Longimicrobium terrae: one gene and its partner. The protein of the gene in region 1 binds, or shares a complex with, the protein of each later gene. Links are inferred from orthologs where the notes say so. Each region holds a gene or a part of one and is shown on either strand. Other genes may lie near its edges. The genes, in order: uvrA and mfd.

Region 1 (6,713 bases):
CCGAACCCGCTGCTGGCGCATCCGGTTCGGGGCTTCAACTGCATCGGGAAAACAAGCCTAGTCCGCCGCAGTCCGCGCAGGCGGACTTCGTGTCTTTTGAGGCGCGGTTTCAACCGCCGGGCCGGAACCCGCCCCCCCACACCAACCTCTCCTCGTCACGAATCTGGGGTGTGCTCCCTCTCCCACGTCTGTTTGTGGGAGAGGGTCGTCGTGCGCAGCACGCGGGGTGAGGGCCACGAGGCGGTGGGCGCGCGCCGGTTGTCCGTTCCCTGCACCGGGGACGGTTGGCAGCTGATTCCGCCTCTCCGCACGAAGCCGCGGCCCGCGGTCCGCGCCCCGTTCTCCGCCTCCCCGCATCCCCGTCCGTCAACCTCCGCGGCACCCGCCGCACCGCCCCCGCCCGCCCATCCGCCGCAAGCGCGGGTGAACAAATGTGTTCGGCGTTCGCTGGACGGTTGAAAGCGGGCGCCCGTTGCGGTAAGTTTTCGGGATGGCAGAAGAAAACCTGATCGTCCGCGGCGCACGCGAGCACAACCTCCAGAACATCGACGTCGAGATCCCCCGCGACCAGCTCACGGTAATCACCGGGCTGAGCGGGAGCGGCAAGTCGTCGCTCGCCTTCGACACCATCTACGCCGAGGGGCAGCGGCGGTACGTGGAATCGCTTTCCGCGTACGCCCGCCAGTTCCTGGGCATGATGGAAAAGCCCGACGTCGACTCCATCGAGGGGCTCTCGCCGGCCATCTCCATCGAACAGAAGACCGCCGGGCGAAACCCGCGGTCCACCGTCGGCACCGTCACCGAGGTGTACGACTACCTGCGCCTGCTCTGGGCACGCGCGGGCACCCCCCACTGCCCCACCTGCGGCAAGCCGGTCGCCCGGCAGAGCGCGCAGCAGATCGTGGAACGGCTCATGGAGCTTCCGGCCGGCACCTGGCTGGAAGTGCTCGCCCCCGCCGTGCGCGGCCGCAAGGGCGAGTTCCGCGACCTGTTCGAGGAAATGCGCCGCAAGGGCTTTACCCACGCGCGCACCGACGGCGAGGTGCACCGCCTGGAAGAGCCCCCCGTGCTCAACCGCCGCTCCAACCACGACATCAGCATCTACGTGGAGCGCAAGGTGGCGGTGGATGGCGAAAACCGCTCGCGCATCGCCGACGCGGTGGAGCAGGCGCTGCGCTCCGCCGACGGCGTGGTGCAGGTTGTGGCGCACACGCCGGACGCCGTCGATCCGGAGCCGGAGCTGTTCAGCGAGCACTACGCCTGCGCGGAGTGCGGCGTCAGCATCCCGGAGCTGGAACCGCGGCAGTTTTCCTTCAACTCCCCCTACGGCGCCTGCACGGCGTGCGGCGGCCTGGGCACGCGCAAGGAGCCGGACCCGGACCTCGTCCTGGCGGACCGCTCGCTCTCCATCCTGGAAGGCGTCGTCCTTCCCTGGGGCGTGCCCCGCGGCCATCTGCGCGGGACGATCCTGGAAGGGCTGGCCGACGCGGTGGGCTTCGACCTCAACACTCCGTGGCAGGAACTGACGGACGAGGTGCGCCGCCTGCTGATGTACGGCGCGGACGACAAGGGCGCGCCCAAGGGTGGCAAGGCCATCAGCAAGAAGCTGAAGTGGGCCGGCATTCTGCGCGACGTGGAGCAGCGCTACAAGGAAAGCAGCAGCGACTCCGTGCGCGAGACGCTGGAAGAGTACATGAGCACCCTGGCGTGCGGCACCTGCCACGGCGCGCGGCTGCGGCCCGAAAGCCTGGCCGTCACCGTCGGCGGGCGCTCGCTGGGCGACATCGTGGCCATGCCGGTGGCGGAGTCGCTGGGCTTTTTTGAGTATGTGGACGGCCTGCCGACCATGTCGCGCGACATCGCCGCGCCCATCCTCAAGGAAGTGCGCGAGCGGCTGTCGTTTCTGGTCAACGTGGGGCTGGAGTACCTGACGATGGGCCGCTCGGCGGAAACGCTCAGCGGCGGCGAGGCGCAGCGCATCCGCCTGGCCACGCAGATCGGCTCGCGGCTGGTGGGCGTTCTCTACATCCTGGACGAGCCCAGCATTGGCCTGCACCAGCGTGACAACGAGCGGCTGCTGGAAACGCTCAAGCAGCTGCGCGACCTGGGCAACACCGTGCTGGTGGTGGAGCACGACGAGGACACCATCCGCGCCGCGGACTACGTCGTCGACCTGGGCCCGCGCGCGGGGCGGCACGGCGGCAAGGTGATCGCCGCGGGTTCGGTGGATGACGTGACCGCGGCGGAGGAGTCGCTTACCGGCGCTTACCTGCGCGGCGAGCGTCGCATCGAGATTCCCGTGGAACGGCGGATCCCGGTGGAGGGGCGCGAGCTCACCATCCGCAACGCGCGCGAGCACAACCTGCGCGGGCTGGACGTCAGCATTCCGCTGGGCTGCTTCGTGGCGGTGACGGGCGTGTCGGGATCGGGGAAGTCGACGCTGATCAACGACATCCTGTGGAATGTGCTGGCGCGCAAGTTCTACCGCGCCAAGACGGTGGCCGGCGCGCACGACTGCATCGACGGGCTGCAGCTGCTGGACAAGGTGGTGGACATCGACCAGTCCCCCATCGGCCGCACGCCCCGCTCCAATCCCGCCACGTACACCGGCCTTTTCACCGTCATCCGCGACCTGTTCGCGGAGCTGCCGGAAAGCAAGATGCGCGGCTACACGCCCGGGCGCTTCAGCTTCAACGTCAAGGGCGGGCGCTGCGAGGCGTGCCAGGGCGACGGCCTGGTGAAGATCGAGATGCACTTCCTGCCGGACGTCTACGTTCCGTGCGAGGTGTGCCGCGGCAAGCGCTACAACCGCGAAACGCTCGAGGTGTTCTACAAGGGCCACTCCATCGCCGACGTGCTGGAACTGACGGTGGATGAAGGGCTTGAGCTGTTCGACGCCGTCCCTCGCCTGAAGCGCTCGCTGCAGACGCTGTCGGACGTCGGTCTCGGCTACATTCACCTGGGCCAGGCCGCGACGACGCTTTCGGGCGGCGAGGCGCAGCGGGTGAAGCTGGCGACGGAGCTGAGCAAGCTGGCCACCGGGCAGACGTTCTACATCCTGGACGAGCCCACGACGGGGCTGCACTTCGAGGACGTGCGGATGCTGCTGGAGGTGCTGCACCGGCTGGTGGAGCGGGGCAACACGGTGCTGGTGATCGAGCACAATCTGGATGTGATCAAGACCGCGGACTGGATCATCGACCTGGGGCCGGAGGGCGGGCCCAAGGGCGGCGCGGTGGTGGCGGCGGGAACGCCGGAGCAGGTGGCGCAGGTGGAGGGATCGTTCACCGGGCGGTTCCTGCAGACGCTGCTGGGCAAGACCGCGCCCGCGGAAACACCGGCCGCCCCCGCGGAGCCGGGCACCCGCAAACGCGGCCGGCCGCGCAAAACTGAGAACGCGTGATGAACTGAGGGCCGCTCTCCGGAGCGGCCCTTCGCGCGTCCGGGGCAGATGGTCGTGAACAGCCGGTCATCGCCGTCCGATGGGGGCGGTGAAAGGCGGTCACGGCCGGCGCGGCTTGCGGCAGACGTTTTCGGCGGATATTCATCCGTTCCCGCTCCGGCCGCGCTTTCGGCCCTCCCTCGTCACCCGATTCTGATTCCATCCGTGCGATACCGCCTGCTGCTTCTGTCGAGCCTTGCCTTTGCCGCCGCCGCGCCCGGTGCGGCCTCCGCGCAGGATTCCCAGCTGCCGCTGGAGCCGGGCTGCGTGCGCGAGCGGATGCCGGCCCGCAGGGCGCGTCCGGACCGCCGCCGGCCGGAGGAGATCCGCCGCGACTCCACGAACAAGTCCATTCGCGACACCGTTCAGGCGCGCATCATGGAGGCGGCGCGGCAGGCCGGCGTCGCGGAACCGTACGGCGACCTGGTGGTGGAGTTCGTGAACCACCAGACCGGCGCCACGCGGGCGTTCGTGGACGCCAACGTGGCGGGCGACGTGGTGCAGGGCGTGCTGGACCAGGCCGCGCCTCTGCTGGCCACGCTTCCCGTGGAAGACGAGTACTTCGTGGTCTCCCTGCCCCAGCGCACCGAGCCGCCCCTGGCGCCGGGGACGGAATACATCGAGTGCCCTCCCGTTCCGGTGAACGGGCCCGCGGTCCGCGCCGCGTTTCAGCAGTTGATGCTGGCCAATCCCGGCATGGACGGCGCCATGAACCTCCGGCTCCGCTTTCTGGTGAGCCGCAACGGGCACGTCCTCTACAGCTATCTCAGCCGCGGCTCGGTGGACCCGCAGGTGAAGCCGGCCTTTGTGGAGCTGGCCCGGCTGTACGTTTTCCGCCCGGCGACGGTCAACTATGAGCCGGTGAACGTCTGGACGGAGCAGCCCCTGTCTCTGGTGAGCGAGCCGTAGCACCTGTGGCCGGCATCCCGGGCCCGGCGGGGCCCGGGATGCGCTCCGCTTCCGCAAGTCCGCCGTCCGCCGTAGCTTGTGCGCAGTGCCTCCCCGCGGTTCCCGCACCCCCGCAGTCCCCATGTCCAGCTCCCACCCGCTGCTGCGCGGATTCGTCCGCGTGCTTTCCGCCACCTCGTTTGCGCTGGGCGCGCTGACGCTCATCGGCTTCGTGCAGGAGGTCCGGCTGAGCGGCGCCGGCTTCAGCATCCATTTGCTGGTGATGATGGTGCTGCTGAGCGCGGGCGGGCCGGCGGCGGCCATGCTGGCGCTGGTGCTGGCGTTCCGCAGCTGGGACCGGCAGGACGCGCGCGTGCTGGCCACCTTTCTGGCCCTGCTCTCGTATCCGCTCGCCGGCGAATCCGTCTGGTGGATGCTGACGGCGAGCGGCCTTCCCCGCTGGGCCATGATGTCGCTGGACACGCTGCTCCCCCTGATGGCCGTGGCGGGAATGGCGATGCTCATCCGCTTCTCCGCCGTCTTTCCCCGCCCGCTGCACCCTGCGGACGTGCAGCCGCGCGCCCGCTCGCGCCCGGCCCGCGCCATCTCGGCCGCGCAGGCGTGGACGATGGATGAGCGGAACCTGCGCCGCACCGCCGCGTGGTTCTGCGCGATCGTCGTCGTCATCCCGCAGATGGTGAACATCGCGATCGAGGGTGGCGGCGCGCGACTGCGGCTGGCGGGCGTGGCTGCCCGGTATGCCACCGTCGCCGCGCTGCTCGCCACGCTGGTGATCGCCCTCGCCAACCTGCGGGCCAGCTACCGCCGCGCGGATGCCCCGGAGCGGCGCCGCATTTTCTGGGTGCTGGAGGGGTGCGTGCTGGCCGCCGCCGTCGCGCTCATCGCCTCGGCGCTCCGGCTGCTGCAGAGCGCCACGGGATACACGCCGCCGGTTCCCTACTGGTTCGCGCTGTCGCTGCTGGCGGGCTTTCTGGGGCTGCTGGCCTGCCTTGCGTTCGCCATGTTCGGCTCGGGCGCGCTTGACCCGGCGCTCGCCATCCGCCGCACCGCCGTCGCCAGCGCGGTGGGATTGATGACGGTGATTCTCTTTGCCACGCTGGAGCAGGTGCTGCAGGGCTGGGTGGGCGCGCGGCTGGGGCTCAGCGACCGGGCGGGGGGCGTGCTCACCGGTGTCGCCGTCGGGCTGGCGTTCGAGCCCGTGCGCACCCGCACCATCCTGCTCGTGGAGCGGCTGATCGGCGCGCCGAAGCCCGCGGCGGACGCGCCCGCCGCCGCGTCCACCGTCCCCGCCGTTCCCGCCGCCCTCGCGTGACGCTAACTCGCGCCACCGTACTCCGCGCCGCCATGCGCTATCTGCTCCTGCTGGGCCTGATCTACGCCGGGTTCTCGCTGCTGATGTGGGTGGCCGCGGACCGGCTGATCTTCATGCCGCCGGCCGCGCGCTACGCCCGTACGCCCGACATCCTGCTGCTGCCGCGCGACGGGGGCGGCGTGGTGGCGGCCGTGCACCTGCGTAATCCGGACGCGCGGTACACCGTGCTGTACAGCCACGGCAACGGCGAAGACCTCGCGCAGGACATGCCCTTTCTGCGCGACCTGCGGGACGCGGGCTTCAGCGTGCTGGCGTACGACTACAGCGGCTACGGCCTCAGCACCGGCCGTCCGTCCGAGCAGGCCGCCTACCGCGACGAGGACGCCGCGTTCGACTACCTCACCCGCGCCGCCGGGGTGCCCGCGGACCGCATCATCGTCCACGGCCGCTCGCTGGGCGGCGGGCCCGCGGCGGATCTGGCCGCGCGCCGCCCTGTCGCGGGATTGATTCTGGAAAGCACCTTCACCAGCGTCGGCGGGGTGTTCAGCCGGGTGCGGGTGCTGCCGTTCGACCGGTTCCGGACGGTCGACAAGCTCCCCCGCGTCACCGCGCCGGTGCTGGTGATTCACGGCACCTCGGACGAGGTGATTCCGTTCGCGCACGGGCAGCGGCTGCGCGCCCTCGCCCCGGGGAACGCGCGCGAGTTCTGGGTTCAGGGCGCCGGGCACAACGATCTCGTGTTCGTCGCGGGCGAGGCGTACTGGCACACGCTGCGCGATTTCGCCGCCTCGCTCCCCGCGCCGCCGCCGCGCTGAATCACTGGTGCGGTTGAGGGTGGATCGGCCGCGGCGTACTCCGAGGCGCCGACTGCCCGGATCACCCCGCCTGAAACCGTGGTGCGCATCCGCCCGTTCTGGATGCCGGATCGCGTCGCGCCCGGCCTGTCTCGGCCCGGCACCCGCGCGGCACCAGCGGGTACACATCCGCCTCGCCCCATCCCCGATCTTCCTGGAGTTCTTCCATGCGCCGTCGCGGTACGCTGTTCCCCTT
Region 2 (10,435 bases), on another replicon or contig:
TTTCCGATCACGACCACGCTGTCCGGGCTGTTGCGCCCGATCATGTCCACGTTGACGTTCGCCACGATCTGCCCCAGCGGCACCGTGGGATGGTCCGAGAACCATTCCGAGCCCAGCAGCCCCTTCTCTTCCCCGCTCACGTGCAGAAAGATGATGCTGCGGCGGGGCCGCGCGCCCAGCCGCGCGAACGCCTCGGCCACTTCCAGCAGCCCCGTGGTGCCGCTGGCGTCGTCATCCGCGCCGTTGTAGATGCTGTCGCCGTTCACCGGCCGTCCCACGCCCACGTGGTCCATGTGCGCGGACAGCACCACGTACTCATTGCGCAGCGCCGGATCGCTTCCCGGAAGAATGGCGACCACGTTGGGCGCGTTGCGCTCGTCGGCGTTCTCCATCGGCAGTGCGCCGCTCGCCGTCACCCCGGCCAGCACGACCGGCGCGGCGGCCGGAGCGCGCCACTGCTCATCCAGCGACATCCCCGCCGTACGAAAGAACTGCTGCGCGGCGCCATACGTCACGAAGTACTGCGGAAAGCCCGCCTCGCCACCCAGGCTGCGCGCGCCCGCCGCGGTCTGCCGCGTGTAGGCGGCAATGCTGTCCGCCGTCCACGACGGCTCCAGCACGTAGACGATCGCCGATGCGCCCGCCCGCTGCGCCGCCGTCGCCTGCCGGTTGCGCTCCACGCGCCAGTCGCGGCTCCCGCCGCTGCCCGGAAGCGCCGTCACCACCACGCGGTCGCGCAGGCTGCCCTGCGCCAGCACGCCGTCCGCGGCGCGCCCGGCATACACCAGCCCGGCCGAAGCCAGCGGCTGCGCCGTGCCGCCGCGCGCAAAGAAGTCGCGCCCCAACTGCAGGCGCTGCGAGCCGCCCGAACCCCGAAGTTCCAGCCCGGCGCCCGCCGCGCGAAGGCGGCGCAGCGGAAACGGCCACCACTGGTAAAAGGTGCTGTTTTCGCCGCCCGGCTGCATTCCCCACAGCTTGTACTGGTTCACCAGGTAGCTGGCGGCGATCTCCAGCTCCGGGCTGGGCGTATCGCGTCCGCGCATGCGGTCCGAGGCCAGGAACTCGATGCGGGCGTAGACGTCCTGCGGGGTGATGGTGGCCACCGCCTGCTCCATCGTCAGCCCGGGCGCCGCGGGGTGCGCGGGGAGGGGAGACGACTGCGCGCCCATGCTCATCGGCGGCTCGGAGGCCGGCGCGGGCAGGGGCGCGGGGGTGGACGCGGGCGCCGCGCAGGCAGACAGTGCCAGCGCGGCGGAAAAGGCGGCGTACGTGCGTCGCGTCATGAGGGGGCTCCAAGGGTGTGGGGGCGGGCCGGACGGCCCGCCCGCGTCACGCCCCGGGCGTCCGTGAGCGCGGGCTCGAAGACGACGAAGGGCGTGAAGACGAACCGCCGGACGATCCGCCGCTGGACCGGCTGCTGGACGGCGGCGACGACTCCCGGCGGGGCGCCGCCTCCCGCGGCGGCGCGGATTCCCGGCGCGGGGCCGACTCGCGCCGCGGCTCCGCCTGGCGGCGGGGCTGGCTTTCGCGCGCCGGCTCCGCTTCGCGCGCTGGGCGGCGCGGCTCGGAGCGGGGCTCCGACCTCGGCTCCGCGGTGCGCGGCTCCGACTGGGGGCGCCGCTGGAACGTGGGGCGGTCGCGGTTGGGCGCCACGGGGCGCCCCTGCTGCCGCGGCTCCTGCTGCGTTTCGCCGCCGTTGTCCGCGCGGCTGTCCGGAGGCGTTACGCGGGGCTCCGTGTCCGGCCGGCGCGACGAACCCGTCACGTCCGACGGGCGGGAGCCGCGGCTGGAAGGCCGCTCGTTCGCGCCCGACGATCCCACGCGCGGCTCGTACGAGCCTGGGCGCCGCGTGCTGCCGCGCACGTCCGATCCGCGGCTTTCCGGCGCGTTGCCGCGCACGTCGGCGCCGTCCTGCGGGCGCGGGCGGGGCGTGTAGCCGGCCCGGGCCGTGGGCGCGTTGCCCGCGGTGCGCTCCTTGTAGCCGTGCAGCGGCGGCGGCTGGCGGTGCGTGCGGTAGTAGTCGCCGTAGTAGGCCCGGCGGCTGCCGCGCCAGTAGCGCGTATCATAATAGTACCGCTGGCGGCCCAGGAAAATGCGCACCCGGTCGCAGCCGTACGAATCGTAGTCGTAGTACGAAATGTTGGTGTACCAGTCGCCGTAGCCGTCATAGCAGGCGTACCGCGGATAGCGGTAGCGGCGGCCCACGTGGTACGTGTAGTAGTCGGTGCTCTCGTACCCCTGCGCGTTCTCCGGCACCACGGTGCGGACGATCTCGTCCATGGCGTAGAACGGGTCGCCGTAGATGCTGCGGTTGGCGTCCCATCCGGCGTAGCGCGGGCGGTACAGGTCGCGCACGCGGTACAGCTCCAGCGGTTCGTCCAGCATCACGGCGAAGACGTAGCCCATCCCCACGCCGCCGCGCACGCGCAGGTAGTCCCACCCGCCGCGCGAGCCCAGGCTCAGGGTGCGGCCGCCGTCCACCCACCCGTCGTCGTCGTACGAGCGGGGGTAGAGGACGTCGACGTCGCCGTTGGTGTCGATGTGAAAGACGGCCAGGTAGCCGTCGCGTTCGGTTCGCACGTTCACCCGCATGCGGTCGCCCGAGCGGAAGACGTCGCCGCCGTTCATCCACACGCGTACGTCGCCGTTCTGCGCGGCGAGTGCGGCGGTGATGGCCGAGGCGCCGGAAAGCGTGGCCGGCACGAGGGGCGCGGACTCGGCGGCGGCCGGAACGGCGCCGAGCGCGGCGAGCACGAGGCCCGCGGCAAGAATTCTGGTTTTCATCAGTGGGTCTCCGGTGGAGCGGGGTTGAGCACCCATGCAGCGCGGCAAGCGCCGTTCCGAACCCGCCTCCATGCAACATACAAGGAAAGTGCTGGATGAACAAACGTTTCCGCCGCTCCACCGCGCGTCCCTGCGTCACCGTGCGGGGACGGGTGTTCTCGGAATGCGGACGATAGGGGAGAGTGCGTCAGTGCGGGGTGCGTGAGTGCGTTAGTGCGGAACTGCAGTACGAAAGTACGAGAGTGCGAAAGTGCAGCACCCTTGGACGGGGTCGGCTGTCCGCTGCGGTGTGTGAGGCGTATCCCCCTGCCGTTCCCCCCGCGTACCTCCGCTACCCCTGCGTCCTCCGCGTGAAACGGACGGCAGTCTCGGCGGGCACACACGCCTGGGACGGGGCGGAATTGCGGCGGTGGTTGACGCCCCGCACCGCACCACGGTACTTTTCCGGATTGTCCCACGCATCGCCAGGAGCCGCGCCGCGGCTTTTCCGGCGCGCCCGCGTTCCGCCCCGCTCCGCGGCGGGCGCCCTCCAGACGGGTCCCCCAACACCAGGCTGTGCCGCATCCGCTGCTGATCGACTCGTTCCAGACCGTTCCCGCGTTCCGCGACCTGGCCGCAGGCCTGCCGCGCGCGGGCGAGTCGGTGGTCGCGGCGGGGCTGGCGGGCTCTTCGCCGCTGCTGCTGCTGTCCGCGCTGCACCGCGCCCGGCCGGAGCGCATGTGGCTGGTGGTGACGAGCGGCCCCGAAGACGCCGAAATGGCGTCCAGCGACCTGGAATCGGTGCTGGGCGACACCTCCGTCTTTCTGTATCCCCAGCGCGAATCCCTTCCCTACGAGGAGGGCGAGCCGCACCTGGAGATCGGCGGTACGCGGGTGGAGGCGCTGGAGGCGCTGCTGAGCGGGCGGGCGCGCGTGCTGGTGACCACCGCGCGCGCCATGCAGGAGCTGTCGCCGGCGGTCGAGGGGCTGCGCGACCTGCGCCTGGAACTGCGCGCCGGCGACACGCTTCGCCTGCCGGAACTGTCGGCGCGCCTGGAGGAGATGGGCTTTGAGCGCGTCGCCACCGTGGAAGAGGTGGGGCAGTACGCGCTGCGCGGCGGCATCGTCGACGTGTTCGGCTTCGGATCGCCGGAGCCGGCCCGCATCGAGCTGCTGGGCGACGAGGTGGACAGCATCCGCTTCTTCGACATCCTGTCGCAGCTGTCCGTCCGCACGGTCAACGTGCTGCAACTGCTGCCCGTCGACCTGCGCAACCCGGACGGCATCGGCGGGGCGCGCCGCACGGAATCGGCCGGGTCCACCGAGGAGCGGCGGTCGCTGCTGGACTACCTGCCCGAAGACACGCTGATCGTGCACCTGCACGGCTCGGGAACGCGGCAGGAGCTGGACCGCACCTGGGCCGAGGTCGCGCGCCTGCACGAAAGCGAGGCGCGGCGGGGAACGAAGCCGGAGCCGCCGGAGCGCGTCTTTCTTCCGCCGGTGGACGCCGTCCGCCGCCTGGCCGCGTTTCCGCAGCTCTTCGTGGAAGAAGCGGGCGACCTGCCGGTGCAGCGCTGGGCCCGCTTCCGCGCGCTGCCGCCGCCCGCCATCGACCGCGACATGGGGCGGCTGGGCGAGCTGCTCAAGTCCGCCGCCCACGCCGGGGAGCGCTCGCTCGTCCTCTGCGACAACCAGGGACAGCTGGAGCGCCTGCAGGAGCTGCTGGACGACCTGAAGGTCGCCCGCGCGGTGGAGCTGGCCATCGGCTCGCTGACCGGCGGGTTCGTGCTGATGGACGCGGAGCCGCCGTTCCGCGTGCTGACGGACCACGAGATCTTTCGCCGCTCGCGCCGCATCCGCAGGCGGCGCCGGTTTCGCGGCGGCGCGGCGCTGGAAAGCGTGGCCGCGCTCAAGCCCGGCGACTACGTGGTGCACATGGACCACGGCGTGGGGCAGTTCCGGCGGATGGAGCGCGTCCGCCTGGGCGAGGAGGAGTTCGAGACGCTGGTGATCGAGTACGCGGGCGGCGAACTGCTGCGCGTGCCCGTGCACCGGGTGGACCTGATCGAGCGCTGGGTCTCGGACGATGACGAGGCCGCGCCGCCCAAGGTGCACCGCATCGGCGGCAAGGACTGGTCGCGCGCCCGGCAGAAGACGCAGAAGGCCATTCAGGAGATGACGGCCGAGCTGCTGGAGCTGTACGCCAGCCGCCAGGCCGAGCAGGGCTACTCCTTCAGCGCCGACACGCGCTGGCAGCGGGAGATGGAGTCCGCTTTCCTGTTCGAGGACACGCCGGACCAGCGCCAGGCCACGGAAGACGTCAAGCGCGACATGGAGTCGCCGCGCCCCATGGACCGCCTGATCTGCGGCGACGTGGGATACGGCAAGACGGAGATCGCCATCCGCGCGGCGTTCAAGGCGGTGCAGGACGGCAAGCAGGTGGCCGTGCTGGTCCCCACGACGATTCTGGCCGAGCAGCACCTGCACACCTTCAGCGAGCGGCTGGCGGACTTTCCCGTCAAGATCGAGGCGCTGTCCCGCTTCCGCACCGCCAAGGAGCAGAGCTCCGTGCTCGCCCGGCTGGCGACGGGGGATGTGGACATCGTCGTGGGCACGCACCGCCTGCTTTCGCCCGACATCAAGTTCCGCGACCTGGGACTGATGGTGATTGACGAAGAGCAGCGCTTTGGCGTGAAGCACAAGGAGATGCTGAAGCAGCTGCGCCGCTCGGTGGACGTGCTGACGCTGACGGCGACGCCCATTCCGCGCACCCTGCACTTTTCGCTGCTGGGGCTGCGCGACATGACGCTGATTCAGACGCCCCCGCGCGACCGGCAGCCCGTGATCACCCACGTGCTCCCGTGGACGGACGCCATCCTGGAAGACGCCATCCGGCGCGAGCTGGACCGCGGCGGCCAGGTGTTCTTTGTCCACAACCGGGTGGAAACCATCGGCGCCGTCGCGCAGAAGGTGCAGGCGATGGTGCCCGACGCGCGCATCGGCATTGCGCACGGGCAGATGCGCGAAAAGGAACTGGAAGAGGTGATGACCCTCTTTCTGGAGGGCGAGGCCGACATCCTGGTGGCCACGGCGATCGTGGAGGCGGGGCTGGACGTGCCCCGCGCCAACACGCTGATCGTCAACCGGGCGGACCACTTCGGCCTGAGCCAGCTGTACCAGATCCGCGGCCGCGTGGGGCGCAGCCATCACCGCGCCTACTGCTACCTGCTGGTTCCGGACGAGATCGAGGAAGACGCCGAAAAGCGGCTGCGGGTGCTGGAGCACTACACCGAGCTGGGCAGCGGCTACCGCATCGCGCTCAAGGACCTTGAACTGCGCGGCGCGGGTAACATCCTGGGCCAGCAGCAGTCCGGCTTCGTGCATGCGGTGGGGCTGGACACCTACCTGCGGCTGCTGGAGGAAACCATCCGGCAGATCCGCGGCGCCGGAACCGACGGCCCCGCCCCGCTGGCCGACGTTTCGGTGGACGGTACCGCGCTGATTCCCGACGCGTACATCCCCGACGAGGCGCAGAAGCTGAGCTTCTACCGGCGCCTGAGCCGCGAAACCACGCTGGACGGGATCGAGGCCGTGCGCCGCGAACTGCGCGACCGGTACGGCCCGCTTCCGGAAGAGGTGGAGAGGCTGCTGGGAACCGCCTCGCTGCGGCTGCTGGGCGGCGAGTTGGGGGTGGAGCGGCTGCTGGTTCGCCCGTGGGACGTGCGCCTGAACTTTCGCAAGGGCGTGGTGCCGCGGATGGCGTCGCTGCAGCGGGCGCTGCAGGCGTGGCAGTTCAGCGTGGAGGTTCGCCGCCCCCTTCCCCTGTCGCTCACGCTGACGCGGCACGGCACGGAGCCGATTCTGAACACCCTGGTCCCCGCCCTGCGCGACCTGGCGGCGGAAATGGCAAAATGAAAGTGCGTGAGTGCGGGGTGCGTCAGTGCGTGAGTGCGAACGGCACCGGGCACCGGGCACTCGGCACTGGGCACTCGCCGTTGAAGCACTCACGCACCCAGCACTGACGCACTACCGCACTTCTGTTCGTTCGACTTCCAGAGTGCCGGCGGGCCCGGGGGCCTTCCGGCGTGAACTCACAATCCAACCCCGGTCCGGAGAACACGAATGAAGTTGTCCCGCTGGGCGTTCATGGCCGCCCCGTTCGCCGTCGCGGCGTGCGGCATGGGTGGCGCCATGACGTCCCACACCGACGTGGTGGCCAAGGCCGCCGGCACGGAACTGCGCGTGGAAGACGCGGCGCAGATCCTGGCCGCCAATCCGCAGATTCCCGCCGACCCGCAGGTGGTTCGCGCGCTGGCCGACCTGTGGGTCGATTATTCGCTGCTGGCCACCGCGGCCGCCGAGGACACCAGCCTCAAGGTGCTGGACCTGGACGAGTTCGTTCAGGACGAGACGCGCGAGCAGACGGTGTTCCGCTACCTGGAAACCCAGGTGCGCCCCGACACCGTGATCGACGACGCGCGTCTGGAGCAGATGTGGAACACCGAAGGGCCCGGCGTAGAGATCCGCGCCCGCCACGTGCTGTTCCGCCCGGCGCCGGAAGCGACCCCGCAGCAGCGGCAGGCGCTGAAGGCCAAGGCCGAGCAGGTGCGCGCCCGCGCGGCCGCCGGTGAGGACTTCGCCACGCTGGCCAAGGAGTTCACCGAAGAGCCCGGCGGCAAGGAGCGCGGCGGCGACCTGGACTGGTTCGGCCGCGGCCGCATGGTGCCCCAGTTCGAGGAAGCGGCCTTCAAGCTGCAGCCCGGACAGGTGAGCCCGGTGGTGGAAACCCCGTTCGGCTACCACGTCATCAAGGTGGAAGACCGCCGCCAGCAGGCGCTGGGCGAGAACCGCGAGGCGTACCGCCAGCAGCTTCTGGGCAGCGCCCGGCAGCGCGCCGTGGGCACCTACGTGGATTCCATGAAGAAGGTGGCCAAGGTCACCATGGAGCCCACCGCGCTGGAAGCCCTGCGCGAACTGGGCGGCCAGGACAACCTGGAGCTGCGCGGCCGCGCGGCCAGCCGTTCGCTGGCCAGCTACCAGGGCGGCGAAATCACGGCCGGTGAACTGGCCACCCTGCTGCAGGGCGTGCCCGCCGGACAGCGCGAGCAGATCAAGACCGCCCCCGAGGCGGACCTGCGCGGCTTCGTGGAGAACGAGGCGCTCAAGGAGTATCTGTACGCCGACGCGCAGAAGAAGAACTTCAAGCTTTCCGCCGCCGCGGTGGACAGCATCCGCACCGGCACGCGCATGGGGATTCACCAGATCCTCGAGGCGTCCGGCCTGGCCAACCGCCGCTTTCCCAAGGGCAAGGCCGGCACCGGCGCCATTCAGGAAGCCGTGCGCCAGTTGATGGAGCAGGCCGTGGGCGGCCAGCGCCAGCTTCCGCCGCTGGGCAAGCTGGGCTTTGCGCTGCGCAACTCGTACGGCGCCGACGTGAACGCCGAGTCGTTCCAGCGCGTGGTGGACCGCATGAAGGTGATCCGCGCGTCGCAGCCGCAGCAGGGCCCGGGCGGAATGCCGGGCGGACCGCAGGGCATGCCGCCGGGCGCCATGCCTCCGGGTGCCATGCCCCAGGGCGCCCCGCCGCAGGGCCAGCAGGACCCCCGCGCGCAGCCGCAGGCCGCGCCGGGCGCCGCCCCCCAGGGCGCGGCTCCGCAGGGCCAGCGCTGACCGGGCCCCCGCGCCGCATGCCGGCGCGGGGAACCCCGGGCGGGTGAACAGGATATAAGCACGCGGCCGGTGCACCCCACGGGGTTCCCGGCCGCGTTTTCCGCCGGCTCCGGCCGGCCTTTTCTCGTTACCGTCCCCGATGGAACCGATGCGCACTCGCATTGCCCTGTTTGCCGCCGTGCTGGCCGCCGCTCCCGCGGCGGCCCAGACCACGCCCGCTCCCCAGCCCGGCGAAGAGGTCTGGGACGGCGTGCTGGCCGTGGTCGGCGACACCATCCTCCTTCGCTCCGACGTGCAGCTGGCGCTGGAGCAGCTTCGCGCCTCCGGCACTCCGGTTCCGGAAGACGCGGCGGGGCTGCAGCGCACCGTTCAGCAGATTCTGGATGAGCGCATCAACGACCTGCTGCTGCTGGAAGCCGCGCGCGCCGCCGGCACCGCGGTGAGCGACGCCGAGGTGCAGGCCGCCGTGGCCGACCAGGAGCGCCAGGTTCGCCAGCGCTTTCCCACCGAGGTGGCCTTCGCGGAGGCGCTCGCGGGTTCGGGGCGCACGGTGGAGGCGTACCGCACCGAGCTGGCCGCGCAGTTCCGCGACCAGACGGTGGTGCAGCGCTACGTGCGCAGGCGCATGGGCGAAATGGCGCCCGTGGCCATCACCGAAGCGGAGATTTCGGAGTTCTTTACGGCCAACCGCGAGCGCTTCGGCGTGCGGCCGGCCACCGTCACCTTTCAGCAGGTGATCGTGCGGCCGGTGGCGTCGGACTCGGCGCGGCAGGCGGCGCTCACCACCATTCAGCGCGTGCAGCGCGAACTGGCCGAGGGCGGCGACTTCGAGGTGCTGGCCCGCCGCTACTCGATGGACGGCAGCAAGGACCGCGGCGGCGACCTGGGCTGGTTCCGCCAGGGGCAGATGGTGCGCAACTTCGACCTGGCGGTGTTCAACATGCGCCCGGGGCAGACCAGCGGCATCATCGAGACGGAGTTCGGGTTTCACATCATCAAGCTGGAAAAGGTGCGCAGCGGCGAGCGGCAGGCGCGCCACATCCTCATCCAGCCGACCATCACCCCGGCGGACGTGGAGCGGGCCCGCGGGCGCGCGGACTCGGTGGCGACAGCGCTGCGCGGCGGGGCCAACCCGGCGGAGCTGGCGGCGCGCTACAACACGCCCGACGAGGCGCGCTTTCAGCGCGACATTCCGCTGGAGCGGCTGCCGGCGCCCATGTCGCTGGCGCTGACCGGGGTGGAGACGGGCGGCGTGGCCGGGCCGGTGCAGGTGGACGGCGGACCCAACCCCTCCTTCTCGGTGCTGCGTGTCTCCGAGCGCACCACGCAGGGCGAGTACACGCTGGACGAGCAGCGCGAGCGGGTGCGCGGCATCATCCAGGAGCAGAAGCAGATGCAGCGCCTGCTGGCCGACCTGCGGCGCGACACCTACGTGTCCATTCAGCTGTGAGCGAAGAGGGGCCGCTGCGGGTGGACGTGCTCCTTCACCGCCTCTGCCTGACCAAGAGCCGCAGCGAAGCCAAGGCGGCGTGCGAGGCGGGGGCGGTGACGATCGACAGCCGTCCCGCCCGCCCCGCCGACATGGTGACCGCCGGACGCCGGATTCACATCCGGTATCCGGCGCGGATCCTGGAAGTGGAACTGCTGGAACTGCCGGGCAAGGGTGTATCGAAGAAGAACGCCCGCGATCTGTACCGGGTGATTACCGACGAGCGGGTGCGCGAAGATCGTTTCTGAGCGCACCCGCTCTCTTTTCATCCCCTCCATCCGGCGCGGCTGTGTGTCTGGTCGATGGACGGAGGAGATGCCCTTCATCCGCCTCTTTCCGCCCCGCCCTCCGTTCGTTCTCTTGTTGCGCTCCGGCGGTTTGCCATCCACGGCCCCCGCCGCCCATCCGGCGCGACCTGATCTCCATCCACTGATGAGCGAAATGACCGCGGAACCCGTGATCCGCATTCTGGCCGTGTCCGGCAGCCTGCGCGCGGTTTCGTCCAACGGCGCC

Evidence for each region.
Region 2: the proteins of uvrA (region 1) and mfd are in contact, whole or in part, in a crystal structure (PDB 4DFC), measured with the Escherichia coli proteins. The link is inferred for Longimicrobium terrae from one-to-one orthologs.

The regions. Positions count from the first base shown.
Region 1 is NZ_JACHIA010000021.1:360-7,072, forward strand. The notes cover bases 184-3,603. They hold uvrA (excinuclease ABC subunit UvrA), read left to right. Parts: upstream 184-490; coding sequence 491-3,403; downstream 3,404-3,603. In the rest of the region: HNQ61_RS23090 (hypothetical protein), read left to right, coding at 3,608-4,351; HNQ61_RS23095 (hypothetical protein), read left to right, coding at 4,473-5,663; HNQ61_RS23100 (alpha/beta hydrolase), read left to right, coding at 5,696-6,478; HNQ61_RS23105 (DUF2939 domain-containing protein), read left to right, coding at 6,685-6,713. UniProt on the Escherichia coli protein: The UvrABC repair system catalyzes the recognition and processing of DNA lesions. UvrA is an ATPase and a DNA-binding protein. A damage recognition complex composed of 2 UvrA and 2 UvrB subunits scans DNA for abnormalities.
Region 2 is NZ_JACHIA010000003.1:669-11,103, forward strand. What follows is about bases 2,993-6,878. They hold mfd (transcription-repair coupling factor), read left to right. Parts: upstream 2,993-3,339; coding sequence 3,340-6,678; downstream 6,679-6,878. Also shown: HNQ61_RS06130 (M20/M25/M40 family metallo-hydrolase), read right to left, coding at 1-1,283; HNQ61_RS06135 (DUF4384 domain-containing protein), read right to left, coding at 1,330-2,784; HNQ61_RS06145 (peptidylprolyl isomerase), read left to right, coding at 6,886-8,433; HNQ61_RS06150 (peptidylprolyl isomerase), read left to right, coding at 8,582-9,883; HNQ61_RS06155 (S4 domain-containing protein), read left to right, coding at 9,880-10,170; HNQ61_RS06160 (NADPH-dependent FMN reductase), read left to right, coding at 10,355-10,435. UniProt on the Escherichia coli protein: Couples transcription and DNA repair by recognizing RNA polymerase (RNAP) stalled at DNA lesions. Mediates ATP-dependent release of RNAP and its truncated transcript from the DNA, and recruitment of nucleotide excision repair machinery to the damaged site.